3 regions of the Phyllobacterium ifriqiyense genome follow, and region 3 is predicted to be linked to each of the others. Evidence: riboswitches for the same ligand, from Rfam matches in the RefSeq annotation. Region 3 holds a riboswitch; each other region holds the start of a gene.
What was found. A riboswitch is a leader RNA that binds a small molecule or an ion and turns the genes downstream of it on or off. The one in region 3 is predicted to bind thiamine pyrophosphate.
Positions count from the first base shown of each region.

Region 1: it holds a riboswitch for thiamine pyrophosphate, as region 3 does, so the genes downstream of both, thiE (thiamine phosphate synthase) here and thiC (phosphomethylpyrimidine synthase ThiC) in region 3, are expected to answer to the same signal.
Region 2: it holds a riboswitch for thiamine pyrophosphate, as region 3 does, so the genes downstream of both, thiB (thiamine ABC transporter substrate binding subunit) here and thiC (phosphomethylpyrimidine synthase ThiC) in region 3, are expected to answer to the same signal.

Region 1 covers NZ_JAUSZT010000003.1:1,451,748-1,455,902, reverse strand. Annotated here, with positions in the region: gene QFZ34_RS23385 (transglycosylase SLT domain-containing protein) at 1-465, shown strand, start outside; gene thiD (bifunctional hydroxymethylpyrimidine kinase/phosphomethylpyrimidine kinase) at 488-1,288, opposite strand; gene thiE (thiamine phosphate synthase) at 1,285-1,950, opposite strand; TPP riboswitch at 2,015-2,118, opposite strand; gene QFZ34_RS14570 (TadE/TadG family type IV pilus assembly protein) at 2,169-3,137, opposite strand; gene QFZ34_RS14565 (ABC transporter ATP-binding protein) at 3,286-4,056, opposite strand; gene QFZ34_RS14560 (ABC transporter ATP-binding protein) at 4,053-4,155, opposite strand, start outside.
Region 2 covers NZ_JAUSZT010000003.1:789,771-793,925, forward strand. Annotated here, with positions in the region: gene pcaF (3-oxoadipyl-CoA thiolase) at 1-374, opposite strand, end outside; gene pcaD (3-oxoadipate enol-lactonase) at 527-1,357, shown strand; TPP riboswitch at 2,057-2,168, shown strand; gene thiB (thiamine ABC transporter substrate binding subunit) at 2,214-3,227, shown strand; gene thiP (thiamine/thiamine pyrophosphate ABC transporter permease) at 3,233-4,155, shown strand, end outside.
Region 3 covers NZ_JAUSZT010000003.1:3,174,347-3,178,501, forward strand. Annotated here, with positions in the region: gene thiO (glycine oxidase ThiO) at 1-249, opposite strand, end outside; gene thiC (phosphomethylpyrimidine synthase ThiC) at 251-2,068, opposite strand; TPP riboswitch at 2,171-2,291, opposite strand; gene QFZ34_RS23090 (NADPH-dependent FMN reductase) at 2,337-2,906, opposite strand; gene rpsU (30S ribosomal protein S21) at 3,087-3,365, opposite strand; gene QFZ34_RS23100 (RidA family protein) at 3,533-3,877, opposite strand; tRNA gene QFZ34_RS23105 (tRNA-Lys) at 3,963-4,038, opposite strand; gene QFZ34_RS23110 (PhzF family phenazine biosynthesis protein) at 4,151-4,155, opposite strand, start outside.

The DNA.
Region 1 (4,155 bases), 1.7 Mb from region 3:
AACGGTCCCTATTGGGGTCTGATGCAGATGTTGCCCGCGACAGCACGCGGCATGGGTCACACCGGCTCCGCGCAGGATTTGCTGGATGCAGAAACAAATCTCAAATTTGGCGTGAAGTATCTTGCTGGCGCCTACAAGGTTGCCGATAACAATCCTGATCAGGCCGTGCGGCTTTACGCTCGCGGCTATTATTATCAGGCCAAGAAAAAGGGCCTTCTGGAAGAGACCGGCCTGAAACCGTCAAGCACGCCTGTTGCACCCGCGACGATGACGGCGATGGCTCCCGCTGAAACACCGGCTGCCATGCCGGCGCAACTCGCTTATTCAGAAGAACCCGCTGTGGCGTTTCCGGCAGCGATCCCGTTGCCGATGCAACGGCCTGACATTGCTTCGGCAGCCTCCACCAGTGGAGCAACCACAGGCTTGAGCAACGCGACACCAGCCAGCACCGCCGCTCCACTCTGAAATCAAAACTGCACCGGTGCTGCTAGGCCGCCCACCAGCGATGGAAGTGGTGAACCGGCCCACGCCCGCTGCCGACTTTGAGCATTTCGCCAGCCGCCATGGCAGCCGTCAGATAGTCCTTGGCTTCACTAACGGCACCATGCAGAGCCATTCCTTTTGCCAGGCCAGCGGCAATGGCAGACGCTAGTGTGCATCCAGTACCATGATCATTGACTGTCTTGATACGCGGCGTCGAAAATCGCTCCATTCCGGACCCATCAAGCAGAATATCGGTGCTCATATCCCCCTTGGCATGTCCGCCCTTTATAAGTACGGCTGAGGGACCGAGTTCGAGCAGCTTTTTCGCTTGCCGCACCATCTGGGCTTCATCTTCGGCAATCGGCATATTTGTTAGCAAGGCCGCCTCCGGCAAATTGGGAGTCAGCAGCAGCGCGCGCGGCAAGAGAAGCTGGCGCAGAGCGTCGATTGCCGCTGGCTCCAGCAAAGGGTCGCCCGCAGTTGCAACCATGACAGGATCGAACACCGCTTTGCGCTGCCAGCGATCAAGCCCCTGCGCAATTGTCTCTATGGTTGATACTGTCGATACCATGCCGATCTTGATTGCATTCACCTCAAGGTCGGAAAGAACCGCGTCCATCTGAGCCCGGATGATATCGGGCGAAAGATTCTCAATGGCCGTAACACCATGGGTGTTCTGCGCAGTGATCGCGGTGAGCACACTCGCGCCATAAACACCGAGCGCCGAGAAGGTTTTCAAATCGGCCTGGATTCCTGCCCCGCCGCCGCTGTCAGACCCGGCAATAGTCAGCGCTATTGCGGTCATGCTGGCTCTCTTACCTGCAATGCCTCATCCACCGCCGACCGCAAAGTGTGCGCCGCTCCTTGCGGATCGTCCTGACGGAAGATCGCAGAAATGACCGCTACACCATCAGCACCCGCTTCAATGGCAAGCGGCGTGCGCTCGAGCCCAATACCGGCGATAGCGCCTATAGGCAAATGCGGTTTTGCCTTGCGTATGATGGCAGCCAGGCGCTTGAACCCGTCAAAGCCGATCGGTTGCAGGTTTTCCTTGGTGGGTGTTTCAAACAGGCCGCCAATACAGGCATAGTCAATATCGCCATCAATCGCTGCTTGCGCGTCCGGTTCATTCTTGACGGTCAGTCCGATAATCGCATTTGGCCCGAGGAGATGTCGGACATCGGCAACCGCCATGTCTTCGCGCCCCACATGGACACCTTCCACGCCTACGGCAAGCGCAACATCAATCCGGTCATTGACGAGCAGCGGCACGCCTGTCGCCTTGATCGCGGCGTGTATCTGCCGTGCACGATCAATCATGTCACGCGTTGCGGAGTTTTTGTCACGATACTGGATAATTGTTGCACCGCCACGCACCGCAGCCAGAGCCAGCGCCCCTAAATCCTTGTCAGGGCCAATAGCATCAAAATCGACAATAGCATTGAGGCGGTAATCTACATTTGGCACGTCACGGACTCCATTTTCAAAACTGGAGACCCGGATATGTGCGAAGAAAGACGAACCAGCGCGATAATTGCTCAATTCCCGTTCCTACGCCGGCATGATCCGGATCAGGTTCAAGGGTCTTGGCTCAGCGCCATCTCAGCATCGTACGATGCCCCCCTCGGAATGAAATCATGATGAGACGGCGCATCATGGAAGTCAATGCGCCGGTGTTATTTGGCTTAACGCGTCAGGCGGACATATTCCCCGTCAACGGCCTTGCATGCGGCCTTGATCTTGTAAAAGAAGTCCTGCTTATCCCAACCGCCTCCATCTTCCCATCCGTGAAAATGCCATTGCTGATCGCAGTCCAGCAACTCCTCAAGCGTTGCGCCATCTTCTAGTTGCTTAAGCGTGTCCGCTGTGTCCCCTACAAAAAGATACTTTGATTGCGCGGGGTCGTTCGTTGTGAACTTCAGATCATAGTTTTTATATTCGCTATTCGTTGTCGGGCTGCATGTAACATAGCTGCTACTGGTATTGGAATCATATCTACCGATATTGCAGGGCTTCTTTTTGACCTCCATGCGAAGAAAGAACTCTTTGTATTCACCGAGCAAGATCTTGCCGTCAGCCGGGTCTATTATCGTTTTTCCAGTGCCTCGACCATCTTCAGCGGAGAGGTCAGATGCTTCATATATTACCGTTCCCAGCACGACCTCTTTTGTCGTCCCAGGACGAATGACAATCACAGAAACTTTCTTAGCCCAATGTCCATACGCTGCTCCGATCTGGATTTCAGCGCTTGACGGTTTCAATGGTGCCAATGCTTCCGCAAGCACACCTATAGCTACTTTTTCCTTGGCTAGGACCTTCATGAAAAGCGTATTTGTTTCGCCCGCGAGCGATACAATCACGCGTTGATTGCTCGTATCAAAGCCGACCTGCATTTTATCCATCTCGGCGCCGAGATGAGCACGCAGATAGGCGCGTGCACTTGCTTCGGCAGCAGCCTTGTTTTCACCCGTAAAGACGGAGGCTCCGGCCAATGCCGCGGAATCTGCAATGCCCTGCAATCGTGAGCGATCGCCGCTTGCGCGGGTATAATCCACGGCAAGCCCGGTCATTCCCACCATAGGTACGAGCAACAATGCAAATGTGACGGCTGTCGCGCCACTACGGTCTTTCAGAAAGTTTCTTATTTTTTTCATGGCCCACTCCAGTCGCTGGGCAGACCATTGATTCAGCCATGTGAATGACGGCTTATGAAATTCATTCAGATTTTCACCATTCTGCATTCAGGCAGTAAAGAGCGCCTGAATGTTCAGCAATGGTAAAAATCCGGTGAACCTTACAGCTCTATATGGATGCTTCCGGCCGGACAAAACCCTCGCTCGCCAAAAGAAGATTGCGCGTGTAATCTTCCTTGACTGCGTGGCGGGCAAGGTCTGTCGCCGACAGGCGTTCCACCTCTGCGCCATTCTGCATCACCATCAGCCGGTCGCACATATGGGTGACCACCGCCAGATCATGGCTGACCATCAGAAAGGTCAGCTTTCTATCCCGCCTTATCTGCTCCAGCAGGTTGAGAACTTCCGCTTGTACCGAAGCATCAAGGGCTGATGTCGGTTCATCAAGAAGCAGGATTGAAGGCTCCAGGATCAATGCACGGGCAATGGCGACCCGCTGGCGTTGACCGCCGGAAAGCTGATGCGAATAGCGAAAGCGAAAGCTTGAACCAAGACCCACTTCATCAAGCGCGCGCAGGATACGTTTTTCGATATCGGCAAAGCCATGCACGACCAATGGTTCCAGCAACAGCCGATCCACCGTCTGGCGCGGATGCAGCGAACCATAGGGGTCCTGAAACACCATTTGCACTTCGCGGTAAAATGCTTTTGTACGCGACGAGCCAAGCGTCTTGCCATTGACTGTGATCGCGCCGCCGGTAACAGGTGCAAGTCCCGCGACGGCTCGCAGCAAGGTTGACTTTCCCGAGCCGCTCTCGCCCACCAGACCAAAAGACTCGCCCTGCTGGACGTCCAGACTGACGCCGCGCAATGCGCGAAAACGATCATACTTCACTTCAAGATTTTCGACACTGAGAGCCGCCACTTGCAGATTGTTCATGCGGCCCACTCCGGCTTGCGGTCAAGGACCGGCAGCGGATGCCGGTCGGTGCCGATCTGCGGCATGCAATTCATCAACCCGCGTGTATAGGGATGTTTT
Region 2 (4,155 bases), 2.4 Mb from region 3:
AAGGGCGCGCGTGACATGGACTCGACACCGCCGGCAATGGCAATGTCCATTTCACCGGCGCGAATGGCGCGTGCGGCTGTGATGATGGCATCCATGCCGGAACCGCATAGCCGGTTCATCGTGGTGCCGGGCACCTCCACGGGCAATCCCGCAAGCAGTGCCGACATGCGGGCGACATTGCGATTGTCTTCGCCAGACTGATTGGCGCATCCATAAATCACTTCATCGATTGCTGCCCAATCGACCGATTTATTACGCTCCATCAATGCCTTGATTGGAATAGCCCCAAGATCGTCCGCCCTAACTCCAGCCAGTGATCCACCAAAACGGCCAATGGGCGTCCGGATATAGTCGCAGATAAATACGTCACCCATCATGCTGCCTCATATGCTTTCTTCTTGCCTGTTGATTTGAGCCGGACTGTTGCCGCTTCATCAATAGATAATTATTCGGCGGTTGATCGTCCCTGATCATTCATTCTACAGAACCGTACGCACATATCATTCTGGATAAAAGGGAGAGCAAGGTGCAATTTGCCGATATAAATGGTGTGACGCTGCATTATCAGCTGATTGGCGGACCAGCGTCAAAACCTGTGATCGTTTTTGCCAATTCTCTGGGCACTGACTTCCGCATCTGGCGCGATGTCATTATTCGCCTGGCGGGTGATTTTGCTATCGTCACCTATGATAAGCGCGGCCACGGGCTTTCGAGTGTCGGCACGTCTCCCTATTCTCTCGACGATCATGTCGTCGATCTGGCAGGTCTGCTGGATTTCCTCAATGTTAAAAATGCAATCATTTGCGGTCTTTCTGTCGGCGGACTGATTGCGCAGGGGCTTTATGCTTCCCGTCCCGATCTGGTTCGGGCACTGGTCTTGTGTGATACCGCGCACAAGATTGGCAATGCCCATTCCTGGAACGCACGTATTGCCGCGCTTGAGGAAAATGGTATTGAAAGCATCGCCGACACGATCCTCGAACGCTGGTTTACCCCGACATTTCATCGTGAAAGCAGCCCTGCCTTAACCGGCTACCGGAACATGCTGATCCGTCAACCATTGGCCGGATATGCCGGAACCTGCGCAGCAATTCGTGATGCAGACCTGACAGAAGACGCAGGCCGAATATCGGTTCCAACAATCTGTATTGTGGGGGATCAAGATGGCTCAACACCGCCGGACGTCGTGCTTTCAATGGCTAAATTGATTCCGGGCGCGCGCTACGAAGTCATCAAGGATGCCGGGCATATTCCCTGCGTGGAACAACCCGAAATGCTCGTCGCGATCATTCGCGCCTTTATCGATGAGTTCAAACTTGAGGGCAATCCAATTTTGAGCAACTCAACCCTCAACTAGCTCAGGATGACTCGCCGCGAGTGAGGTGGATAAGCTGCATTCGATATAGTGCGTGGTTCGACAAGCTCACCATGAGGGAAGTTTTGTGGGTTGCAGCGACAACTTGCTAGCGTTGCAAGAGTTGCAATAGTTGCAATAGTTGGTGCCCTGCAATCAACCGACCTCCCTCATCCTGAGCTTGTCCGAAGGGCGCATTTGGCTTGTGCAAATCAGGCCTTCCTAAAATAATCTCGACAAACTTATCCAACAGTTCCCGCTCTGAATTATTCTGCTCGCGTCCTTCCCGCGGGGAACAGCTTCCGGAGCCGTTCGAAGTTTGGGGAAGGATGGGCGCCTCCGATGGCGGGTTACGGACCCGCCATCCGGGGACGTTCTGTCCAAGGGTTCCCCTGCCGTTACTAGGAACGGCGCGTGCTGGACGAGCACTTTAAGGGGCGCAAGGCTAACGCATGGCGTGCCGCAAATGGCACTCCTTGGGTAGCCGAGGCCTCCCAAGCGGAACGGGCAGAATGCAAAATCGCCGGACGGGCGGTCTTCGGATCGCTTACCTACTACAAAGACGCGCTTCGATGACCGCCCGTCTTTCCCACCATCTCAATAGCCAGACGCAAAAGCGGGCGTGGCAAGGGGAAGGCATAACAAAAACAACCAGCTAGGCGATGGGCGCTTGCGTTGGCAGGACACAGTCACTAATCTGGCTTTGCTCTAACGGGGTGCCTGCATCAACAGGCTGAGAGACTGGAACCAATCCAGTCAACCCGCGGAACCTGATCCGGTTTGTACCGGCGGAGGGATTAGATGCGGCTTCACAAGCCGGCGCACCTATCCTTTTGAAATTCAACTTTAGGAGGCGCCTATGCAGCCACTCGAATTTATGAAATTTGCCCTTGTTTCCAGCGCATTGGCATTTGGCCTTTCCAGCCCAGCAAATGCGGATGGCAAGCTGACAGTCTACACCTATGAAAGCTTTACCTCTGAATGGGGGCCAGGGCCAAAAGTCAAAGAAGCCTTTGAGAAGCAATGCACCTGTACTGTTGACTTTGTAGCAGTCGCCGATGGCGTTGCGCTGCTTAACCGTCTGAAGCTTGAAGGCGCATCGACAAAGGCGGATATTGTTCTCGGTCTGGATACGAACCTGACTTTTGAAGCTCAGCAAACCGGACTTTTTGCGCCGCATGGCATAGATACAACTGCTATCGACATTCCTGGTGGCTTCAAGGACAGCATTTTCGTTCCCTATGATTATGGCTACTTCGCTGTCATTTATGACACAGAGAAAGTCAAAGACGCACCGGTTAGTCTGAAGGATTTGGTTGATGGCGATCCGAAGCAGAAGATCGTTATTGAAGATCCTCGCACGTCTACACCGGGCCTTGGTCTCGTATTGTGGATGAAATCAGTTTACGGGGACAAGGCCAGTGAAGCCTGGGCCAAACTCAAGGATCGCGTTTTAACCGTCACGCCCGGCTGGTCAGAAGCCTATGGGCTTTTTACCAAAGGTGAAGCGCCCATGGTGCTTTCCTATACTACGTCGCCCGCTTATCATCTGATCGCGGACAAAACCGATCGGTACCAGGCAGCATCCTTCGATGAAGGACATTACCTGCAGGTCGAGGTTGCAGCGCAAACTGTAAACGGAGCCAAGAACCCGCTTGCTGCGCAGTTTTTGACATTTGTTACCGGTACGGCATTTCAGGATACCATTCCCGAAAACAATTGGATGTATCCTGCAGCTAAAACCTCAAATCCGCTCAATCCAGCCTTTGACACATTGGTAAAGCCAGCAAAGACACTGACTTTCACATCTGAAGAAGTGGCGAAAAATCGCAAAGCCTGGATCGACGAGTGGCTTGAAGCCATGAGCAAGTAGCATAGATGGCCGCCTCTTCGATGAAACCCTTGGCGGGAGGTCTCGCTCTCGCCTTTCTGGGCATATTGGCGGGCGGCTCTCTCCTCAGTCTCGCCATTGAATCTTTCCGTGGAGGCACGGAGGGCTTTGCTACTTTTGACAGCTACATTTGGCGGATTGCACGCTTCACAATCCTTCAAGCGCTCCTTTCCATGGTGCTTTCTGTCGGCTTTGCCATCCCGCTTGCCCGTGCATTGCATGCGCAGCAGAGCTTTCCGGGACGCGCAATGCTCCTGCGTCTGTTTGCCTTGCCTCTGGCGCTGCCAGCGCTCGTTGCCGTGCTCGGTGTCACCAGCATTTACGGACGAAACGGTTTGCTGGCTGCTATCCTCGGATGGCTGGGGCTTGATTTGGTTCCCGATATTTACGGGCTGACGGGCATTCTTCTCGCCCATGTATTTTTCAATTTGCCATTGGCGACACGGCTCATTCTCTCAGGTCTGGATTCCATTCCCGAAGATTATTGGAAACTCTCCTCACAACTGGGGATGAGCAACTGGACACAGTTCAAATTAATCGAATGGCCGGTCATTTTACGCAGTATATCGGGTGTAGCTGGCTTGATCTTCATGCTGTGCATTACTTCATTCACCGTGGTGCTGACACTCGGCGGAGGGCCTCGCGCCACGACACTCGAAGTTGCAATATACCAGTCGCTTCATTTCGATTTTGATATAGCCAGAGCGGTGTCCCTGACGCTTCTTCAGCTTTGCCTGACAATTATCGTGCTCGGCCTTCTATCGCTCGCTGGGCGTCCGACAGAAGAAGGCTTCAGCTTGCGTACCACGACCCGCCGCTTCGACATGCCTTCATTGCCGCAAAGACTATGGAACATTGTTCTGATTATATCCGGTTTTCTGTTCGTCGCCTTGCCCATGGCAGGCACTGT
Region 3 (4,155 bases):
TCCCTTGCGACTCACGGATCCGGGAATTACAGACTCCCACCAATTGGCCGCGTTCATTCCAAGATCAATGACAGCCTGTTCAGCGCTTTCGCGCTCACACCAAGGTGCGAGCATGCCACCGGCATACCAGGAGGCTGCAGAATTTTCGCCGCCAAAGGGGTCTAGTATCGTCACTTCGGCTCCACGTGCTCGAAGCTCATAAGCAACTGTGAGGCCGGCAACGCCGGCCCCTTTCACCAGAATATTCACCTCATTCCCCGGCATTGAGCGGCATATAGAGCTCGCCGCCTGTGCGGAATTTCTCCGCCATCGCTGCCATGCCTTCTTTTTGAGCCTCCGCACGAATGTCGTGTGAAATGCGCATTGAGCAAAACTTCGGCCCGCACATTGAGCAAAAATGCGCAACCTTATGCGCTTCTTTCGGCAAGGTCTCATCGTGGTAGAGTCTCGCCGTCTCAGGATCAAGAGAGAGATTAAACTGGTCCTCCCAGCGAAACTCAAAGCGCGCACGGGATAGAGCATCATCTCGAAGCTTCGCCGCCGGATGCCCCTTGGCCAAATCCGCCGCATGTGCAGCAATCTTGTAGGTAATAACGCCGACCTTTACGTCGTCTCGATTGGGCAATCCCAGATGTTCTTTAGGCGTAACATAACAAAGCATCGCCGTGCCAAACCAGCCGATCATTGCAGCACCGATGCCAGAGGTAATATGATCGTAGCCGGGAGCAATGTCTGTCGTCAGCGGTCCAAGCGTGTAGAATGGTGCCTCTCCGCAAACAGCAAGCTGCTTGTCCATATTCTCTTTGATCTTGTGCATCGGCACATGACCGGGACCTTCGATCATAACCTGGCAATCTCTGGCCCAAGCGATCTGAGTCAGTTCACCCAATGTTTCAAGCTCAGCAAACTGCGCCGCGTCGTTTGCATCGGCTATTGAACCGGGACGCAATCCGTCACCGAGTGAAAAACTGACATCATAAGCACGGCAAATATCGCAGATTTCCTCGAAATGCTCATAAAGAAAGCTTTCCCGGTGATGATGCAGGCACCACTTTGCCATGATTGAACCGCCTCGCGAGACGATGCCCGTGACACGATTAACCGTCAGTGGAATATAATGCAGTCGGACACCGGCATGAATAGTAAAGTAGTCGACGCCCTGCTCTGCCTGTTCGATCAGCGTATCTCTGTAAACTTCCCAAGTCAGATCTTCAGCGATACCGCCAACCTTCTCCAGCGCCTGATATAGCGGGACAGTTCCGATGGGAACCGGCGAATTACGGATAATCCACTCGCGAATATTGTGGATGTTGCGCCCGGTCGACAAGTCCATCACCGTATCGCCACCCCAGCGGATAGCCCAAACCATCTTTTCGACTTCCTCCTCCATCGACGATGTGACGGCGGAATTACCGATATTGGCATTGATCTTCACGAGGAAATTCCGACCTATGATCATAGGCTCAAGCTCAGGATGATTGATATTGGCAGGTATGATGGCCCGCCCCCTGGCGATTTCCTCCCGTACGAATTCCGGTGTCACATGATCCGGTAACGATGCACCGAATGACTCGCCATCCCGAACCTGGTTCCGTGCGGCTTCCCGACCGAGATTCTCCCTTATGGCGACATATTCCATTTCAGGCGTAATAATTCCCGCACGGGCGTAAGCAAGCTGCGTTATCGCTTTTCCGTCGTAAGCGCGGCGTGGCTGATATTGAACAGGAAATTCTCTTGTAAGCCGCTCGCCCGTGGCGAAGCCATTGTCAGCTGACTGGATTATTCGCCCCTTATAGGAATAGCTATCGGCCTGTTGACCGATTTTCCATGCCTCACGAACACGTTCGATCCCTTTATTGATATCGATGCTTACAGTTGCGTCAGTGTAGGGACCGGATGAATCGTAAACCGCAAGGTTTGGCTCACCAGCGGTGGGATGAACCGCAATTTCGCGCAAGGGAACGCGAATATCAGCATGTATCTGCCCTGGTTTATAAATCTTGATTGAGGCGGGAAGCGGCCCGGTTGAAACTTTCGGGGCCTCGGTAATTTTTGTTACAGCAGTCATCGTCAGGTTCCTTTGCGTTATTGCAGGAAACCCAGTTCTGAGCCGGAAGGATGAAAGAAGCCTCGCGAATCCAATCATGGATTCAGTGCGAATGCACTATGCGCGATAACCTTTGCACCGTCCCTACGCCAGTGTGAACTGGATCAGGTTCAACGGGTCACTGCGCTTGGCTATGCCTGAAGCAGTATCTCAGCCCCTTGTCGGGACTCCCCTGGTGAATGGCCTAAAGTGAACCGCCTGACGTATTGCTGTCAAGCGCTTCATAAAATTACGAAGCGCGAAGCGGTTTCAGAGCACCTGCCCATTTTGCAAGTTCAGTCAAAACCGTGCTGGCGCTGGTAGTTATCAGTTCATTTGGCGTGAACACGCCATCATCGTTGATAAACTGCTGGTACGAAGGAATGGGAACGCTTTCTGCAAGCGAAACCATACGGAGTGCCGAGATCAACCCTTTGACCGATTCGGTAGCACGCAAACCACCGGAAACACCGCCATAACTTACAAAGCTTACAGGTTTGTAGTTCCACTCATTCCATAAATAGACCAAGGCATTGATGAGCGAAGGTGGCGCGTTGTAGTCATATTCAGGCATGACAAAGATGTAAGCGTCGGCCGGCTCAATCGCCTCACTCCACTTCTTTGTATGCAGATGTTCGTATTTCTTCATGCGGGGATGATTCGGTTCGTCGTAGACCGGCAACTTGAAATCAGCCAAATCGATAAGCACAGGGTCGAACTTGCCATCCTGCTTGGCGAATTCGTTGAACCACTTTGCTACAGCAGGACCACCACGCCCGGGCCGCGTGCTTGCGATTATAATATTGAGCTTGAGTGCCATAGGATCATATCTCCAAAACTGCGATAATCGATAAGTAAAGACATTGACCCATCGCACAAGAAGGCACTTTTTTGAAACTGCCCGGAATGTCTGCGCAGTCCCACAAAAACGAAACCCGCTATAGCGTTTTGGCCATGCGGGTTTGTCGTCACAATGAAGGGCGTTAAAGCCCGTCAGATATCAGCGATTATTATTATAGTCGTTACCTGCTGGCGCGCCAGGGCGTGCAACACGTTCTTTTTTCTTTGGTCCAGGCAACAAGCCTTCGCGTTGAGCCTGCTTGCGGGCGGCCTTGCGGGCGCGGCTAACGGCTTCTGCTTTTTCGCGAACACGACGTTCAGAAGGCTTTTCGAAAGCCTGACGGGCCTTCATTTCGCGAAATAGACCTTCGCGCTGCATCTTTTTCTTCAAGACCCGTAGGGCTTGTTCAACATTGTTATCACGGACGAGAACTTGCAATCGTTTTCCTTACCCATGCTTGCCTCGTCTTGCAGTACCAAAACTGGCCACAATCAGACAAGCGTTTGAAGAATTGCCACAACGGCAATCCGGAGAAGCGCGGACTTTATTCATTCCCGCGCCAAAAATCCAGTGCACCCAAGCAATTAAACTTGGATACGCAATCTTTAGATTGCAGCCGTGATGATGATTTCAACCTTATATTCCGGTGTTGCAAGCTTGGCTTCACCTGTCGCGCGTGCTGGAGCATTGGCCGGATCAACCCATGCATCCCATATTGCATTCATTTCGCCAAAGTCCTTCATGTCATCAAGCCAGATGATGGCCTGCAACAACTTCGACTTATCTGTACCTGCCTCTTTGAGCAAACGATCAACCGAGGCCAGGACGTCTTTAGTCTGTTCTGTTACGCTCTTGCCCGGACCACCTACCTGACCGGCCAGATAGACTGTATTACCATGGATCACGGCCTGGCTCATGCGAGGGCCTGCTTCAATACGACGAACGCTCATGAAAATCTCCTGTGGAAGGTTTCGGACAAGCCGAGGCTTGCTTGGTGCAAGAAAAAAGGGCCATACGGCCCTCGTTTCAGAAAAATGGTGGGCACAGTAGGGATCGAACCTACGACCCGCTGATTAAGAGTCAGCTGCTCTACCAACTGAGCTATGTGCCCGTCAGCCGCTTCCGCGACGACAGTGAGCGCTCTATAACGGGGCAAATCTTGCCTGTCCAGCCCTTCACCAAACTTTATCGCGCTGATCGGCAAGAAGATGAAATTTTCGCTCTCAGA